DNA from 3 places in the Pseudomaricurvus sp. genome. Region 1 is predicted to be linked to each of the others. Evidence: riboswitches for the same ligand, from Rfam matches in the RefSeq annotation. Region 1 holds a riboswitch; each other region holds the start of a gene.
What was found. Region 1 has a riboswitch for cobalamin ahead of ACTG33_RS00615 (TonB-dependent receptor plug domain-containing protein). Riboswitches for the same ligand answer to the same signal wherever they lie in the genome.

Region 1 (5,819 bases):
CCACCGCACGCACCTGACCACAGCACATCAGTACCAACTGATCCGCACACTGCGCCGCCAGATTCAGATCGTGCATGGCTGTGATTACAGAACACCCGTTTGAAGAGTGTTCACGCAAGAGACTGGCGACCATCTGCTGATGAGCGTAATCCAGTGCCGATGTGGGCTCATCGAGAATCACGACTCGCTGCCGCTGATCTTCACTTTGCCATACCTGAGCCAGCACTCTGGCCAACTGAACCCGCTGCTTTTCTCCGCCCGACAAACTGGTATAAGTTTGTTCGCGCAAATAATCGGAGTCTGTACTGCGCAACGCCTGAGTCACAATGTCCTGATCGATCACCAAACCGGTGTTATGCGGTGTGCGCCCAAGCATCACCACTTCTTCCACGGTAAACGGAAAGTTCAACAGCGACTGCTGTGGCAACACGGCCATATGCAATGCTTTTTCGGCGGGTGAACAGGAGGATAGCAACTGGCCATTAAAATGCACTTCGCCAGACTGCGGCACCACTTCACCACTGGCCACTTTCAACAGCGAGGATTTACCGGCGCCATTGGGGCCCAGTACAACAACAACCTGTCCTGCAGCCACTTCAAGATTCACATCTCGTAAAATGGGGACGGGTTGCTTGCCCGTTTGATAACTCAACTGAATCTGCCGGAGGGACAACATCACACACCCTCCACGGCTGTACGCTGCCTGCGCAGCAACGACAAAAAGAAAGGCGCCCCTAACACCGCGGTCACCACACCAATAGGCAGCTCCCCCGGAGCCATCACATAGCGCGAACACGCGTCAGCCAACACCAGCAAAATGGCCCCCGCCAGTGCGGAGCAGGGAATCAACCCGCGATGATCCGGCCCAATGACCAGACGAACCATATGCGGTGTCACCAGTCCCACGAAGGCGATGGTTCCCGTTAAGGCCACTGCAACACCTACAGCCAACGCCACCAGAATAATAATTTGAACTTTGATCTTATCGACATCAATACCCAAGTGGCGGGCTTCAGATTCACCCAACAGGAAGGCATTGAGTGCACGACTGTAACGGGGAAACCAGCACAGCAAGCTTCCCAACAGCGCAAAGGCCAGTATGACCCGATTCCACGACGCACTGCTGAGAGATCCCATTTGCCATAAACTGATTTGCCGCAGCATATGATTGTCGGCAATAAAACTGAAAAAGCTGTTGAGCGCGCCCGCCAGGGCACTGATCGCAATGCCCGCAAGCAACATGGTGGCAACGGATGTTCCAGTGGCTGTCGCCGCCAGACGATACACTAGCCAGGTTGCCAACGCCGCGCCCACAAAAGCGCCCAGCGCCACAAAAGAGACGCCCAGTAGTTCGTGCACACCAAACAATCCGGCGCCCATCACAATCATAAAACTGGCACCAGCGGACGCCCCGCTGGAGACACCAATCAGCGACGGATCGGCCAATGGGTTGCGAAATAATCCCTGCATCATCACGCCGGATACGGCCAGGGTGGCACCGATGATGGCTGCCATCAAGGTACGCGGCAAACGAATCTGCTCAACAATAAGCTGGTTTGAAAAGGTTTGGGATTCCGACCCCGATATAAAAGGCAAAATGATTTCCGGCCCCACAACCAGCCCTACCATTAGACTTAATGGCAGCATCACCAAGAGGATAAGCAGAAGCTTTTTGGGCTGTGTGCGTTTCATAAATTTCCCGGAAAAAAGGAGGGTTTCCCCTCCTTTTCAATAACAACCCCCATCATTTGACAGGGGCTTATATAAACAACGTCAACTAAAAGCGATAACGAACACCGCCGTACAGCGCAGCTTTGCTGGTGTTGTAATGATTAACTTCCTGGTAGTCGGCATTCATGACATTTTCGCCACGCACGTAAACTTCCATCTGCGGCATGACAAAGTAAGTAGCCGACACGTTCAGCACTTCGTACTCATCCAGCTTGCTGCCATCGTTATCAATCGCATTGTAAGAACCTCTGACATCTGCATTGACTCGCAACCGCTCACTCAACATCATGGCTTGCAGACCGACATTAAACACCTGTCTTGGACGACGAGCACGCTGTTCACCGGTAGAGGTCGCAGTGTCATTATACGTCGCATTGGCCAACAAACTCAGATGATCATTCAATACCAGCTCCGAATTGAGCTCAACCCCTTTAGAACGACTCAGACCATCTTCTTGCATGTAGCCAGTGTAACCCACCACATCAAAATCAATAGCGTCGTCAATTTCCTGATTGAAATACACAACTTCAAATAAGTGCCCGCTGGCGGTGTGTAATTCCACACCCACATCGAAGCCTTCGCTGGTTTCTTCCGTCAAAACTGTTTTTGCCACAGAGTTTGCGTTGTAGTTCTGCTCGTACAAACTGGGTGCGCGAAAACCGGTACCGTAGGATGCTTTGTACTTGAGGTAATTACCATCGCTCAAAGATTGCACATATGCGGTGGTCAGTCGATAGGTCGTATGCTCACCGAAAGCATCGTTATCGTCGTGACGAACACCCGCACTGTAAGACCACTGATCCGTGAACTGGCCCTGCCATTCAGCGTAGATCCCAAGCTGGTCCTGCTTGGTATGATTCAGCTTATCGCGCTGCTTCTCGTCATCAACGCCTAAAACCAAGGTGTTTTGCTCAGAGAGCTTGAAGGAACCAAGATAAGAAACGGTGTCCAGAGTACCTTCATAGACATAGGTTTTCAGACCATCGGTATACAGCTGACGGTCAACTTTGTTGGCCGAATAACTGAGCTGTTGAGTATGATTTTCACCTTCATAAATAGCTCTCAACAAACCCGTGGTCTGCTCGTAGTCACTGGCTCTGTCGGTACTGCCAAAAGAACCATCGTACTCGTTGTAGCTGTCCACATCCCGAACATCCAGCTCGAAACGAAGAGCTTCGGTCGCATCCCAGCCTAATGAAGCATTCAGCGAAGTATTGTCGTAGCCGTCATCATCCGCCAAAACAGTATCGTCATCACGAGCATTGAAGCCATCGGTCGATACATCACTGGCGCTGATGGAATAATCAAAAGATTCTACTTTGCCACGCAGATTCGCGCTCAGGTTACGGGTGTCGTAGCGGCCGTATTCAGCGCTGACATCGCCTTCCAAAGCCTGAGTCGGACGCTTGGTTGTAATATTCACCACCCCACCGGCATCGGCACCGTACATCATCCCCTGTGGACCACGCAGCACTTCGATTCGCTCAATCTCACTGGTCATCAGATGAGCAAATCGAGGGCCTACCTGTGTTCCCGTAGGATCCGAAATTTTTACGCCATCGACATAAACTACGGTGCGGTAGCCTTCTTCTCCACGGATACGCAGAGTGGTTTGCTTGCCCATACCACCGGTATTGCTCACCGCAATCCCTGGCAAAGTTCTCAGCAAATCAGCCGCGGACAACTGTCCTTTGGCCTCAATATCGGCTGCCGACAGCACGCTAACGGATGAGCCAATTCGGCTGATCTGAACAGGAATACGGTGAGCTGTTACAACCATTTCTTCCAGGCTGGAGCTTTTATCGATCTCTGCCTGTGAAGGTAACGAAGTAAGGCCTGCGAGTGCAGCGGCTAATAGAGTTTGTTTATACATGGTGTTCCCCAATCTTTTGCCGGCCTCTGCTTGAAAGGTTCAGAGGGTATTGCGGCAGTAATGACGTGATTGAGGGAGGACAAAGAGCAGGGAAGGAGGCTGTTTTTATACCGGCTTATGCTGATATAAGGAAAGGATAGCCTCGAATCCTACCGATAAAGCCCTCCGCTTCATCGTTAAGCACGTTGATCCGGTGAGCCGGGCAACGTGAGTTATTCAAGGCCGGTATCGGGCTTATGATCTGCTGACAGATCAATCACCGTTGCGGGGGCAGCGTTGGCATAACTCGTGTGACCGAGCGCACCACTCTTCCCGTTTACCTCAGCTTCCGGAAAACCGGTCACCAAGCACCTTTAATAACGCCGCGCAGACTAAGGTTCACCCATTGTTTAGTCAAGACTTGATGAGCGTTTATATCAATAAAGCAGTGAAAACCCACCTTGAATTGACATAAACGCTCACAGAAATGCAGCTTTCAGGCTGGTCGAATATGAATTCCAAACCACAAAAACTGCGAACTGCGTGCAATTGGCCTCAAAAAAATCCTGTCGTCGATTAAAAGGCTTCTACACTAAGAGGAAACAAGCACACTAATAAATAGGGCAACCGATCGTGGCCACACCCCCAGCAAGCGACCCAAAATCCGGAACCAGTCACTCTGAACGCAGACGCTTCAGCCGAATTCCTTTTGATGCCGACACCTCGATCCAACAGGACACCCTGCGCTGGCCCAGCCAGTTGCTGGACATCTCGATGAAAGGCTTGCTGATTACTGAGCCAGAGCACTGCTCACTGGATGAAAACCTGCCGGTGGATGTCACCATTGCCCTGTCCGATGACTCGCTCATTGAGCTGGTGGCACGTTTGTCCTGGCGCAAGGAAGGCTGGATGGGGTTTATCGTAGAGCGCATTGACCCGGTTAGCCTGAGTCACCTGCGCAGACTCATCGAGCTGAACCTGGGAGATTCCGAGGCTGCCGATCGCGAGCTGCATGCGCTGATTAATCCCGACTGATTTATGCGGTTATCTAAAGCATGGTTCTCTAAAACTTAACTATCTCACTTACCTATCGAAAACATCATGACCAACACCCACGAGGAGGCAGAATGACCGTAGTCGGTATGAAATCACAGGAGCGTCGATACTTCCCTCGGGTAGGCTTTCGCGGCCATGCTTCTATGATTACCACCCACCAAAAATGGCCTGTGCACATCATCGACCTGTCGTTCAACGGCGCTTTGGTGGCTTTGATCCACAGATACGAGGTAGATCAGGGAGAGGAAATCGTACTCACACTGGAAACTGACGACGGTGACCCCATCAAGATGCACGGCAAGATTGCCCATCAGAAGAATCACTTTATTGGGGTTGAGTGTCGCGCCAACAGCATTGACCACCAGTCCCGACTGCGGGAGCTGGTGGGACGCAACCAGCGGCCATCAGAGATGCACCGCACCTTGGAGAACATCCTCACGGACAACGATGAGCTCTGAGAACGATGATCCCTGTAAACGATGAGTTCTGAGTAAGCCGGAAAGCCCCTCAACAAACCCTTAGTCGATAGCCGCCACAGCCTCCTGCAAGGTTTTGACGGCAATCACTTTAATGCCGGGAATAGTCTCCCTCGGAGCATTTCCGGCAGGCATTATTGCGGTTTTAAAGCCGTGTTTGGCCGCTTCCCGCAAGCGCTCCTGACCACTGGGCACCGGACGAATCTCACCGGACAGCCCCACCTCACCGAAGACCATCAAATCGTGCCCCAGAGGGCGATTGCGAAAGCTCGACACCACCGACAGCAGCAGGGCCAGATCTGCACTGGTTTCCATCACCCGCACACCGCCGACCACATTGATAAAGACGTCCTGATCACCGATCAATACACCACCGTGACGATGCAGCACCGCCAACAGCATGTTCAGGCGGTTCTGATCCAGCCCCACAGCCACCCGCCGCGGATTGCCCTGATGGCTGTCATCCACCAGCGCCTGAACTTCCACCAGCAATGGGCGAGTACCTTCCCACACCACCATAACCACGGAGCCCGCGGCAATCTCATCGGCGCGCTGCAGGAAGATGGCCGAGGGATTACTGACTTCCTTTAAACCCTGCTCGGTCATGGCGAACACCCCCAGCTCATTCACCGCACCAAAGCGGTTTTTGCTGCCCCGCAGAGTACGGAAACGGGAATCGTGGGTACCTTCCAGCAAAATGGAAC
Region 2 (5,819 bases), on a different contig from region 1:
CGCTGTACATTTTGTACACTTCCGGCACAACGGGTAAACCCAAGGGCGTGGTTCGCGATAACGGTGGTCACGCCGTAGCGATGAAATACAGTATGAAAGCCCTCTACGACATGAATCCGGGAGAAGTCTTCTGGGCGGCTTCCGATGTTGGCTGGGTAGTGGGGCACTCCTACATTGTCTACGCGCCTTTGCTGTCGGGTTTGTCGACGGTGTTGTACGAAGGTAAACCGGTGAATACACCTGACGCAGGTGCTTTTTGGCGAGTCGTAAACGAGTACGGAGTCAAAGCTTTGTTTTCGGCGCCGACGGCTTTTAGGGCTATCCGCAAAGCCGATCCGGATTCAACGCTATTAAAACAGTATGATCTTTCCTGCTTAAAGACGGTCTTTATGGCGGGAGAACGTCTTGATCCTCCAACGTATGAGTGGGTCAAAAACCTGTTGTCTGTACCTGTGATTGATCATTGGTGGCAAACAGAAACCGGTTGGGCGATCTGTGGGAACTTCATGGGGATTGACCCCAAACCCTGTAAAGCTGGTTCCGCCACATTGCCATCGCCGGGTTTTAATGTGCAGATCCTCGACGAGGCAGGTTTTCCTATGGAGCCTAATGAGCAGGGGGCCGTTGCTCTTAAGCGGCCTTTACCTCCCGGATGTTTGCCTACAGTGTGGGGCGATTTTGAACGGTTTCAAAGTGGCTATCTTTCGACGTTTGATGGTTATTATGTCTCGGGCGATGGCGGCTATCGGGATGACGATGGTTACGTATTTATCATGGGCCGCACGGATGATGTCATTAATGTGGCTGGACACCGTTTGTCTACCGGTGAAATGGAAGAAATATTAGCTGGGCATCCCGCGGTTGCGGAATGCGCCGTTATTGGTGTGGCTGACGAACTGAAAGGACAGCTGCCTCTTGGTTTGGTTATTTTGAAAGATGGTCAAACAATGGCTGAAGTAGAGCTTCAGAAAGAGTTGGTGGCTAAGGTTCGAGATAGCATAGGTGCAGTGGCAAGTTTCAAGAAAGTCCTTGTTGTTGAACGTTTGCCGAAGACTCGCTCAGGGAAGATTCTTCGCAAACTATTACGCCAGATTGCTGATGGCGAAGATTACTCAGTACCATCAACCATTGATGATCCTGCCGGTCCTCCGGAGATCGCAGGTGTGTTGTCCGATCATGGCTATGGTGTAGGAAGTTTGAAGAAGTAGAGTTATTCGGGGACAGTTATTCAGGGACAGGCGATGCAGAAGTAGAGCAATAGGCCTTATCACGACTCATGCGTTTATGATCGTAAAGCCTGTATCGATATTGTTGATACAGGCTTTTTTATGTCTATTTGTTTGGCGATATCTTGCATGCAGATTTAGGTTGAGTATTATGGGCGTCGATTTGTTGAAGTCTTCTTCGGAAGTTTACAGGGAATTCGTGACAAACGAAGCTGTCCCCGCAACTGTATTCGTGGAGCTGTTTATCGCTGTCGTAGTGCTGGTTTGTTTTTTGAAACTGACCTGCGACGGTTAACCACTGAGAGTGATTGATCGGTTTTATCGTCAATCACTCTTGGGAAGGTGATAAACCGCGTTGAAACGAGAGCCAGAATACCTGCTTCAACAAGCGTTGTTATCTGATGGTCGGGGGGTGCAATCAGAGCGGATCTCCGTTTGGCGACGTAACATATACCTGTCGTCAAACTCCTGGCGTGTTAGGCTTATACAGCAATGATTATTGCGTATAAGACCTCCCTTCAAGTGAGCCGGTTTTTTGTTATCAGGTGCTTTTAGTCTACTTCCTATCTGTCGCAAGACGGATGGAATTTTAGTGCACAAGGAATATACATGACAAAACCATTAACGATCCACGCTCTTTCTGCAGCCGTTGCGATCCAGTGCGGGCTCGCATCTTCAGTTGCCGTCGCAGCCGGCGTTCCCGGATTGATTGAAGAAACATTGGTGGTAGGGCAACTGCTAAAGCTCGATGGTGAAGCTACCTCGGCTTCAGTCGGTACCGTGTCTCAGGAGCAGCTTGCTTACCGGCCTTTGTTGCGTCCTGCTGAAGTACTCGAAACCGTACCTGGCATGGTGGTCACTCAACACAGTGGTGACGGTAAGGCCAATCAGTATTTTCTACGTGGCTTCAATCTGGATCACGGCACAGACTTCGCAACCTATGTTGAAGGTATGCCCGTCAATATGGTCACTCATGGGCACGGACAGGGTTACGCTGATCTCAACTTCCTGATTCCCGAACTGGTTCAGTCCATGACCTATAAAAAGGGTCCGTATTACGCCAGCGAAGGGGATTTTTCTTCCGCTGGCAGTGCGCATGCCCGTTATACAAAGGCGCTGTCGGATACTCAGCTCAAATTGACCGTGGGCGAGCACCAGTATCAGCGGGCTCTTTTGACCAGCGGTGTGAAAGTCGGTGAAGGCAATCTGGTTGTTGGTGCCGAAATGCTGCGTAACAACGGCCCCTGGGATTTGGAAGAAGACCTAAAAAAAAATAACGGCGTGGTTAAGTACACTCAGGGAGACCAAAGCGGTGGTTTCAGTGTGACGGCCATGGCGTATGAAAATGAATGGAATTCATCTGATCAGATTCCCAAGCGTACTGTGGATCAGGGGGAAATAGACCGGTTGGGTTACTTGACGCCTTACGACGGTGGCGATACGCACCGATACAGTCTGTCATCCGGAATGTGGGGCGAGTTGGGTGAAGGCCGCTTTCGAGCCTCTGCTTATGTCATTGATTATGCTTTGAAGCTCACCTCAAATTTTACCTACTTTGCGAATGACCCGGTCAATGGTGACGAATTTACTCAATTTGATGATCGTACCATTTGGGGTGGGGAATTCGTTTACGACGGAGTTTTCAGTGAGTCTACCAGCTACCAACTGGGTACCACTCTGCGTTATGACGACATCGGAGAGGTCGGTGTCGGTTCGAGTCAGAAAGGCCATTTGGCAGATTTGTGGGTCAGCGATAGTGTTGAAGAATCTTCAGTCGGAATCTTTGCCAGTCTGAATCATGTCTGGACGCCCTGGCTGAGTACTGAATTGGGTGTACGTTATGACTATTTTTCGTTCGATGTGGATAGCGATCTTTATCCTGAGAACTCTGGTCATGATTCAGAAGGCAAGGTTAGCCCTAAGCTGAGCATTACATTGGGCCCTTGGGCGGAAACCGAGTTCTTTATTAACTACGGTAAAGGCATTCACAGTAATGATGCTCGAGGAGTTGTGGCGACCATTGATCCGGTCAATCCAGGTGGCACCCTCGATTCAGTTGATCCTATTGCTCAGTCTACCGGCTATGAGCTGGGGCTTCGCACTGCCATCATTTCTGGTGCGCAGATTTCTATGGCGTTATTCCAGCTGGATCTCGATTCTGAACTGGTCTTTGTCGGCGATGAAGGAACCACGGAGCCTCGTGGAGCAACTCGCCGTCGCGGTTTGGAAATCGGTATTTATTACGAGTTGAATGACTGGTTGATTGTGGATGCCGATGCTGCGCTGAGTCAGGCCCGTTTTCGCGATGAGCAATACGACGATGCTGGTGGCCCAATCGGCAAGCATCTGCCGGACAGCATGGAACGTGTTTATTCCGTGGGGCTGACGGCCAGTTTCGACTCAGGTCTACATGCGGGATTGCGTGGTCGCTACTTTGGGCCGCGGGATCTGAATGAGGCAGGGTCGATTACGTCAGATTCGACCACAACGCTAAACGCCAATCTGTTTTACGAGTGGGCTAACGGCTGGACAGCGGGTGTTGAAGTACTGAACCTTCTGGATTCAGAAGATGATGACATAACGTATTACTTTGAATCGCTGACCGCTTCGGAATTGGCGGCCAATATGGCTCCGGTTGAAGATTATCACTTTCACCCGGTGGAGCCTCGCACGTTCAGAGTGACGCTGGGTAAGAGTTTTTAGTTTTTCTGCTTAACTTTTGGTCTTTCTGCTTAACACTTGGTCTTTCTGGGAGGCTCTTAGTTTCTCCGCTTGAATAGCCATTAGCAATAAAAAACCTCTCTGTTCATTCTCAACGATGGCCATGGCCAGTGATGAACAGGGAGGTTTATGTCGTTTGCAGCCGGCTTACTGTGCCGGTCTTTCCCATTCCCGGGTTTGTGCAATAAACCCGAAACCTGCTTTGAGCTTCAGAGTCTCGCCATCCAGCCATAACTTGCAGTCGTATTCACTGCCGCTTTCAGGGTCAACAACACGACCATCTACCCATTCATCATCATCGGCAGTCAATCCGGTAATGAATACAAGGCCTTCGATTGGTTGATTGTGGCGTTCACCGTCGCACTCTTGGCAGACTGCGCCTTGTTTGTTCTCATCATAAAGCTTGAGGATACGTCCATTGAGTTCATCACCATCCAAATAAAGTTCTACCAGAGATAGCGGGGTGCCATCGCGATCCAGGGTGTTCCACTGGCCGAGTACGGCTTCGTTACCGGCAAAAGCACCGGTAGTGAGCAGTGGCAGGGTTAACGCGGTGAAAAGAGCAATGAAATGAGTTCTGAACATGAAATTCCCTTACTTTATTATTTGAATGATGAAATTCGATTCTGTGTCGGATGCAGATTTCCAACACAGGTATAATACACCTCAAGTCTAGCATTCTGTATTGGAGTGGAAAACGCAAAATGCTGACTGAAAAGTCATTGGTCACTGTCCCTGGCAGGAGGGAATCGAGCTTGAAAACAACCCCGGAATCGACGCGTACTCAAGAAGAACACATTGTCACGCAGGTGCAGTGCTGGTTGCAGGATGTGGTGATTGGTCTGAATCTGTGTCCGTTTGCGTCCCGTCCTACCAAGGCTGGTCAAGTACGTTTTGTGGTTTCTGATGCCAAAGATGAAGAGGCGTTACTGCAGGATTTGCAGAGAGAACTGGAAAGGCTGGAGTCGACCCCAGCTTCTGAATTGGAAACGACGTTACTGATCATCCCTCATATGCTGAGGGATTTTATGGATTACAACCTCTATCTCAACTGGGTGGATCAGTTGGTTGTGCGACGAGGTTGGGAAGGGGAGTTTCAGGTGGCGACCTTTCATCCCGAGTACCAGTTCGAAGGTACAGCTCCCGGGGATGCTGAAAATCTGACCAACTGCTCGCCGTATCCCATCTTGCATTTACTGCGAGAAGCGAGCCTGGAAGCCATGTTAGAGCGTTACCCGGACAGTGATGAGATCCCTGAAAACAACATCCGCCGTATGCAGCAATTATCACAAAAGGAGAAGCAGGGCCTGTTTCCTTTTCTGTTTGCCGGTCAATGAAACGGTGTCATTAACGAGCTCTTTATTTGAGCAGAGTAATTTTGTCGGGCTCAATCAGAATGCGCTTGGCCTTGTACAGACTGCCCAAAGCTTTTTTGTAAGCACCTTTACTGACGTTGTACTCTTTGTAAATATCGTCCGGTGCACTCTTGTCAGTCAGATTAGAGGTGCCACCGCGGGCTTCAAGATGCTCAAGAATTTGCTCGGTGAGCTGTTCCCGTTGTTGCACTGGGGGTAGCTGCAGGCTCAAATCTATTTTTTTGTCCGGGCGGATCGCCTTGATGTAACCGGGTGTTCTGGCACCGTATTTCAGCGGTTTGAAGGCATCGTCTTTGAATAACAGTCCCAGGTGAGTGTTGTTGATCACCGCTTTATAGCCCATGTCTGTGCGACCGCAAATTTGCAGTTTCACAGCTTGCTGGGGTTTAAAGTAAAGAGACTCTTCCTTCAGGTGACGATTCAGACGGCTACTGGCCACGATACGGTTGGTGTAAGCATCCAGATACACATACACCACGTAAGACTTCCCTTCTTC
Region 3 (5,819 bases), on a different contig from region 1:
GTGGAAGGCTGGAACCGGCATAACCGACCAGAGCACCCAGCCCGCCAATCGCCTGATTTTTGGAGATGCCCAGCTGCTCACTCAACATGCCCACCAGGCCATCGGCCATAGCCGAACCGGTGGTGGCTGCACTCTGGGCTCCTGAAACAGCATCGGCAGCGGAAGAAGCGGCTTTCTCAGTGTCGGCGTCTTTGCCTCCGAACAGGCTACCCAAATCAAAAGCGTGTGTAGCCGGAGCCAGGGCCAAGGCACCCATTAATGGCAAAATAGCTTTCAGTGTATTTCGAGACGATTTCATCGCTGTTTCCTTAAAAGTATGAATTCAGTAGATCACTGTTCTTAGAATATAGAAGAAAAACAACCGCTCACAACCAGAAAGCGGCTACTAGCTACTATTTGAAGTACGGATTGACTGGCGGATTCAATAACCCATTGAATCAGGAATTAAATAGCGCTGCCACGGCCACAGGATTCGAAGGGAAGAACAGGTGCAGGTAACTGGCCGTCAGGCCCTTTTGACGATACAAGGCTTCACCCGGCGCCGGGTGCCTCTGACGCCGCCCGTAAGACATCGGTTCAGGTGTTTGGTGGCTAAGTGAGCGATGATGAGCGTGACCTCTCACGTCCCCCTCAGGCAGGACAGCCGTCTGCATCCCCTGACAGCCCCCTTTGTTGCGCATCACCGCCTCACCGGACAGTAAGCCCAACATAGAAAACGACTTGCCGTCGAGATCCGTTAAACTATCCAGACAGTACATAAAACCACCACACTCAGCCAAAATGACTTTCCCGCTGTGATAAAACCCTTGCAGGGAATCACGCATCCCGCTGTTTTGTGATAATTGCTCGACGTGCAGTTCGGGGTATCCACCCGGCAACCACAGTGCATCCGCTTCAGGTAATAAGCTATCGCTTAGCGGAGAAAAGAAAACCAGTTTCGCACCAAAATGCTCTAGCAACTCGATATTGGCGCGATAGATAAAGGTAAAAGCCGCGTCACGAGCCACCGCAATGGTCTTGCCTCGCAGTACATTTTCAGTGTTGGCGTAAGCGGCAACCCGATCCGCTTGCTGCTCTGCCGAGGCAGGTGAAAACGCCACCGGCTGCGGCAACTGAGTCAGACCACTGGCCTGGAGCCAATCAGCGCCTCGCTCCAGTCGTAGCTCCATATCTTCTTCGGCTTCGCTGGGTTGAACCAGCCCCAAATGACGCTCCGGCAACGCCACCGATTCATCCCGCCCCAAGGTTGCCAAAAGAGGCAAATCCTCAGGAAGCGCGTCACGAATCAGCTGTGCATGGCGCTCTGTACCGCAACCATTGGCAATCAGACCCGCCACGGAGAGATCGCTTCGGTAGTTAGCCAGCCCAACGGCGATCGCAGCAGCCGTTTGCGCCATGCCTTTAACATCCATCAACAGAGCAACCGGAACACCAAACTGAATCGCGAGATCTGCGCTGGAAGGCTCACCATCAAACAAACCCATAGCCCCTTCGATCAGAATGAGATCTGCCTGTGTAGCAGCTTCATACAGTGCCTGCCGACAATAGGTTTCACCAGCCATCCACAGATCCAGCGGCTCCACCGGGTGACCGGACGCCTGCTCCAGAATTTGTGGATCCAAATAGTCGGGGCCAGTTTTGAAAACTCGTACTCGATATCCTTGCCGGGAAAACAAACGGGCCATAGCGGCCGTGACGGTTGTTTTCCCCTGACCGGATGAGGGGGCAGCAATGAATAGCGCCGGGCAGTGAACGCCAGAGGTTGTACTGGCCATCAGTATTCAATACCTTCCTGGGCCTTCACACCCAGGCGAAACGCGTGACGCTCATCCTGAATCACACTGATGGTATCGGCAATGTCTTGTAGCGGAGTTGCCATGGTACGACCGGTGATGATGACGTTTTGATTTTTGGGTCGTGCCTTAAGTGCCGCAACCACTGGCTCTACATCGAGATAACCGTACTTAAACATGTAGCTCATCTCATCAAAAATCAGAATGTTATAACTGTCATCCTGCAACAACTTTTCAGCCACAGACCAGGCTTGCTGAGCCGCTTCAATATCTTTGGCTTTATCCTGTGTTTCCCAAGTGAAACCGTGCCCCATGACATGCCAGTCAATTTGAGGGTGATCATGAAACAGTTTGAATTCGCCGGTTTGTAAACGACCTTTAATAAACTGAACCACACCCGCTTTCTGACCGTGCCCGACAGAACGCGCCATAGTACCAAAGGCCGAACTGCTCTTGCCCTTGCCATTGCCTTTGAGCAGGATTAACACACCCCGCTCTTCGGTGGCCTTGGCAATGCGCTTATCGACAACCGCCTTGCGGGTTGCCATACGCTTTTGATGAGCCTCTTGAGATTCTTTACTGATGTCAGTCATAGTGCGTCATTAATTCCTGGGAACGGATGTCAGTAATCGACACCTTTACGAGCTTTAATACCTGCTTTAAAAGCGTGCTTTATTTCTTTTACTTCGGACACCGTATCCATAATGTCTTTCAGCGCGGTGCCGCCGCCACGACCCGTAACAACCACACTCTGTTCGTAGGGACGGTTTTTGATGGCGTTAATCACCCGCTCTTCATCCAGGTATTTATAAGCCAGCATGTACGTCAGCTCATCCATGACCACCAAGTCGTAGCTGTCATCGTTCAACAGAGGCTCAACAAATGCCCAGGTTTCTTCCGCCGCAGCAATATCGCCACTGCGATCCTGAGTGTCCCAGGTAAACCCAGTACCCATTTGATGAAAAGCGACTTGCGGGCAGTGATCTTTTAAGTAAATTTCTTCACCGGATAACTGCTGTCCCTTGATAAACTGAACCACAGCCACCTTGTGGCCATAACCCAGGGCCCGCATCACAATCCCGAATGCAGAACTGGACTTGCCTTTGCCATTACCGGTTAACAACAAAGCCACACCACGTTCCAGCGACGCCTCTTCTATATTGGCATCGACTTTGGCCTTCTGCTTTTCCATTGCCGCTTTGTGCTTTTGATCTTTTTTATCGTGTTCAGACATAGCCCTTACCTTGCAAATACCGACTATAATTCAGTCGTTCAGGAGCAGACAGGGCAAAGGGAATCAAAGGGATGGCAGGCAGGGTCACCTGCATGACGGGCTATCCGCTTCGACAAGGCCCTCCGCGCTGTCGTCAGTGTAATGTTCCTTATCCGCAGCGCCTTGAGCGCAAATCGTCAAAGGGTTCTGCAATTGGGCTGGTATCGGGCTTCCGGCTGTTGCCTAGTCATAAAAACTGTTCACAACTCAACCAGTTACCGTTGCGGGGGCAGCGCTGGACTTTCACCAAACTTCCCATTTAACGAGGTACTCACCAGTACATCGCACCCAAAAGTGAGAGCAGTACTGTATTCACCCCAGAATTTAAAGTCAATTGGGCCTTCCCCTGACCAGCTGCAGCCTGAGCTCCTTACTCATTTTCCTAAGCAGATCACAAATTAAATGATTATCGCGCCCACTCCGGCCAGCAGCTATTTCTGGTTCACGGTTCGTTCACTTTTTTTATGGTCTACTAAACTGGAATTAAGCAATCTCTTTGGAGTTTCTATGATGTACCGAATCAGTTCGTTTATTTTGGCTTTGGCATTCACTGCAAGTGCAATAGCAGGTACTGCTGACATTGAAAGAGAAAAAGCCCAGAAAATGCGGGCTACGGTTCTGGAAAGACTCTATAAGGAAGAACCAGGAACGGAGGATGATATTAAAAACGCGGCTGGATATGCTGTTTTTTCAAGTGTTGGCATCAACTTCGTTTTTCTTTCAGGCGCAGGGGGGACAGGTATCGCCCATGACAACCGCAACGGCAGAGATACCTACATGAATATGGCTGCTGCCGGTGTTGGCTTGGGCCTGGGTGTTAAGGATTTCCGTGCGGTGTTTATCTTTCATACCCCAGAAGCCTATCAGGCGTTTATTGAAAAAGGCTGGGATTTTTCGGGCCAGGCAGACGCCGCAGCCAAGTCTACTGAAAAAGGCAACGAAACCAGTGTTGCCGCAACGGCCATTCCCAATGTCACTACCTATCAGCTGACGGAAGCCGGGCTGACGCTACAAGCAACTCTGCAAGGAACCAAGTATTGGACAAGCAGTAAATTGAACAGTCCTAACTATTAATGATTTTGGCTATTGACGATCTTGACTACTGGACAGTTCTAACGGCTTAACAGCTCTAATCGCCCTATTTTTAGGCCTCCAAAGCCCGTCATCTTTATGATGAACGGGCCTTTTTATAACTTCACTAAAATTCATATTCCAATGAGAGTTTCCAGGTTTGATCCGCCGTTTCACTATCGATCCCAAATATCACACCAAACTCCCACATTAACTGCTGACGCCCTCCCAGCCGTTGGGTTCCCGAGACCACAGGACCAACCCCTTGACTGGCATCGCTCCAATACAGCTCCATCGAGGGCTCAAAAAAAGATCGGTATCGATAACGCAGCTGACCGGCAAAAGCCGTTTCAAATTCATTATCGATATCATTACCCCATTCGTAACCCAGAGTCAGATTAGCGGTGCCCACCCAGCGCGACCACTCATGAAGCATAATCAGCGTTGAACTGACTTCTCTCACATGTTCGTCACGTTCGGCTTCCAGCTCAAACAACAATCCCCAGTCATTGCCGTATTCGCCCTGCTCCGTCACTTGCCACTTAAACTCGGCTTCAACTGATGTAAGGTCAAAATCATTCTCTGGAGACTTTTCCCCAACAAGGTATAACTCGGTAAACAATCGATCAGACCATGACATGCCAGCACTGACCATATGCGTTTGCCTATTATCTTTTGTGTCATCCTTATCATTCTGATGCAATAGACGATATTCCAGCTCTTTTTCCAATTGATTAACGTATGGGTCATACACTTTATCGATGGTTGAACTGTCCGCCAACACAGTAATGGGCAGCGAAACAAGAGCCAGAAATACAGCTTTCATAGCATGCGCAGGTTGTTCAGATACTGGATTTTTCATGACATTTTTGAATAGGTAGCGCGGACAGTTAAAACATATTTCACCGTCAGCAAGGTGATTGGTATTAACAATAAAGATCCAGAATAAATCAACACTTCCACCCATGTGGGTGAAGCCTCATAGCCAAATATTGCATAGAGCAGTTGCCCCACAATGGAGGATTCAGGTAAAAAATGACTGATATTCCATACCGGCTCGGTTGATGGTATCCAATCAATCTGGATCAGTAGCTGGGTGGCCTGAATAACCATCCCGCCGGCAACCAGCCCCAATATACCCAGCTGAATATTTCTGGCTTTGTTTCTGGCCTGCATCATAATAGCGTAGAAACACAACGCCCCCACACTGATGCCAATCATAAGCCCAACAAAGCCACTGGTAAGAGCCTTCACCATCATTCCCCGATCAGCCAAAAACCCCAGAAAGAAGATCATAATTTCAGAACCTTCACGAATACAAGCCAACACCACCGAAGCCCCCAACAATATCGTCATGAACATCCGAATTCGCTGTGTAGATAAACTCACCCAAAAGAAGTTCAACACACAAATAACCACGAGGCATAAATATAGGGAATACTGCAAGAGGGCATTGACGACCTCCTGACCTGCATAATCAAACCACTGAGATACAGCTCCCAAACATTGTGCATAGATAAAAGCCCCACTCACACCCATCACCAAAGCGGTCAAAAACCAGCGCCCGCCGATTCCCAAATGTCGTCCGACAGTGAGCAGAACACTCATCAATATGCCCGCCTCCAAGGTTTCACGTAATACTATAATGATTGCATTCAACAGCACTCAGCACTCTCCTAACG

Region 2: it holds a riboswitch for cobalamin, as region 1 does, so the genes downstream of both, ACTG33_RS05100 (TonB-dependent receptor) here and ACTG33_RS00615 (TonB-dependent receptor plug domain-containing protein) in region 1, are expected to answer to the same signal.
Region 3: it holds a riboswitch for cobalamin, as region 1 does, so the genes downstream of both, cobO (cob(I)yrinic acid a,c-diamide adenosyltransferase) here and ACTG33_RS00615 (TonB-dependent receptor plug domain-containing protein) in region 1, are expected to answer to the same signal.

The regions. Positions count from the first base shown of each region.
Region 1 covers NZ_CBFIHX010000002.1:59,720-65,538, reverse strand. Annotated here, with positions in the region: gene ACTG33_RS00625 (heme ABC transporter ATP-binding protein) at 1-676, opposite strand, end outside; gene ACTG33_RS00620 (FecCD family ABC transporter permease) at 676-1,692, opposite strand; gene ACTG33_RS00615 (TonB-dependent receptor plug domain-containing protein) at 1,778-3,604, opposite strand; cobalamin riboswitch at 3,816-3,965, opposite strand; gene ACTG33_RS00610 (PilZ domain-containing protein) at 4,217-4,618, shown strand; gene ACTG33_RS00605 (PilZ domain-containing protein) at 4,711-5,097, shown strand; gene radA (DNA repair protein RadA) at 5,158-5,819, opposite strand, start outside.
Region 2 covers NZ_CBFIHX010000023.1:30,222-36,040, reverse strand. Annotated here, with positions in the region: gene ACTG33_RS05105 (propionyl-CoA synthetase) at 1-1,208, shown strand, start outside; cobalamin riboswitch at 1,379-1,624, shown strand; gene ACTG33_RS05100 (TonB-dependent receptor) at 1,836-3,929, shown strand; gene ACTG33_RS05095 (DUF2147 domain-containing protein) at 4,095-4,532, opposite strand; gene ACTG33_RS05090 (DUF1415 domain-containing protein) at 4,703-5,284, shown strand; gene ACTG33_RS05085 (CvfB family protein) at 5,307-5,819, opposite strand, start outside.
Region 3 covers NZ_CBFIHX010000031.1:2,578-8,396, reverse strand. Annotated here, with positions in the region: gene ACTG33_RS06295 (DUF2780 domain-containing protein) at 1-298, opposite strand, end outside; gene ACTG33_RS06290 (cobyrinate a,c-diamide synthase) at 438-1,775, opposite strand; gene cobO (cob(I)yrinic acid a,c-diamide adenosyltransferase) at 1,775-2,386, opposite strand; gene cobO (cob(I)yrinic acid a,c-diamide adenosyltransferase) at 2,416-3,027, opposite strand; cobalamin riboswitch at 3,206-3,373, opposite strand; gene ACTG33_RS06275 (YSC84-related protein) at 3,469-4,140, shown strand; gene ACTG33_RS06270 (hypothetical protein) at 4,265-4,963, opposite strand; gene ACTG33_RS06265 (hypothetical protein) at 4,996-5,802, opposite strand; gene ACTG33_RS06260 (cupredoxin domain-containing protein) at 5,814-5,819, opposite strand, start outside.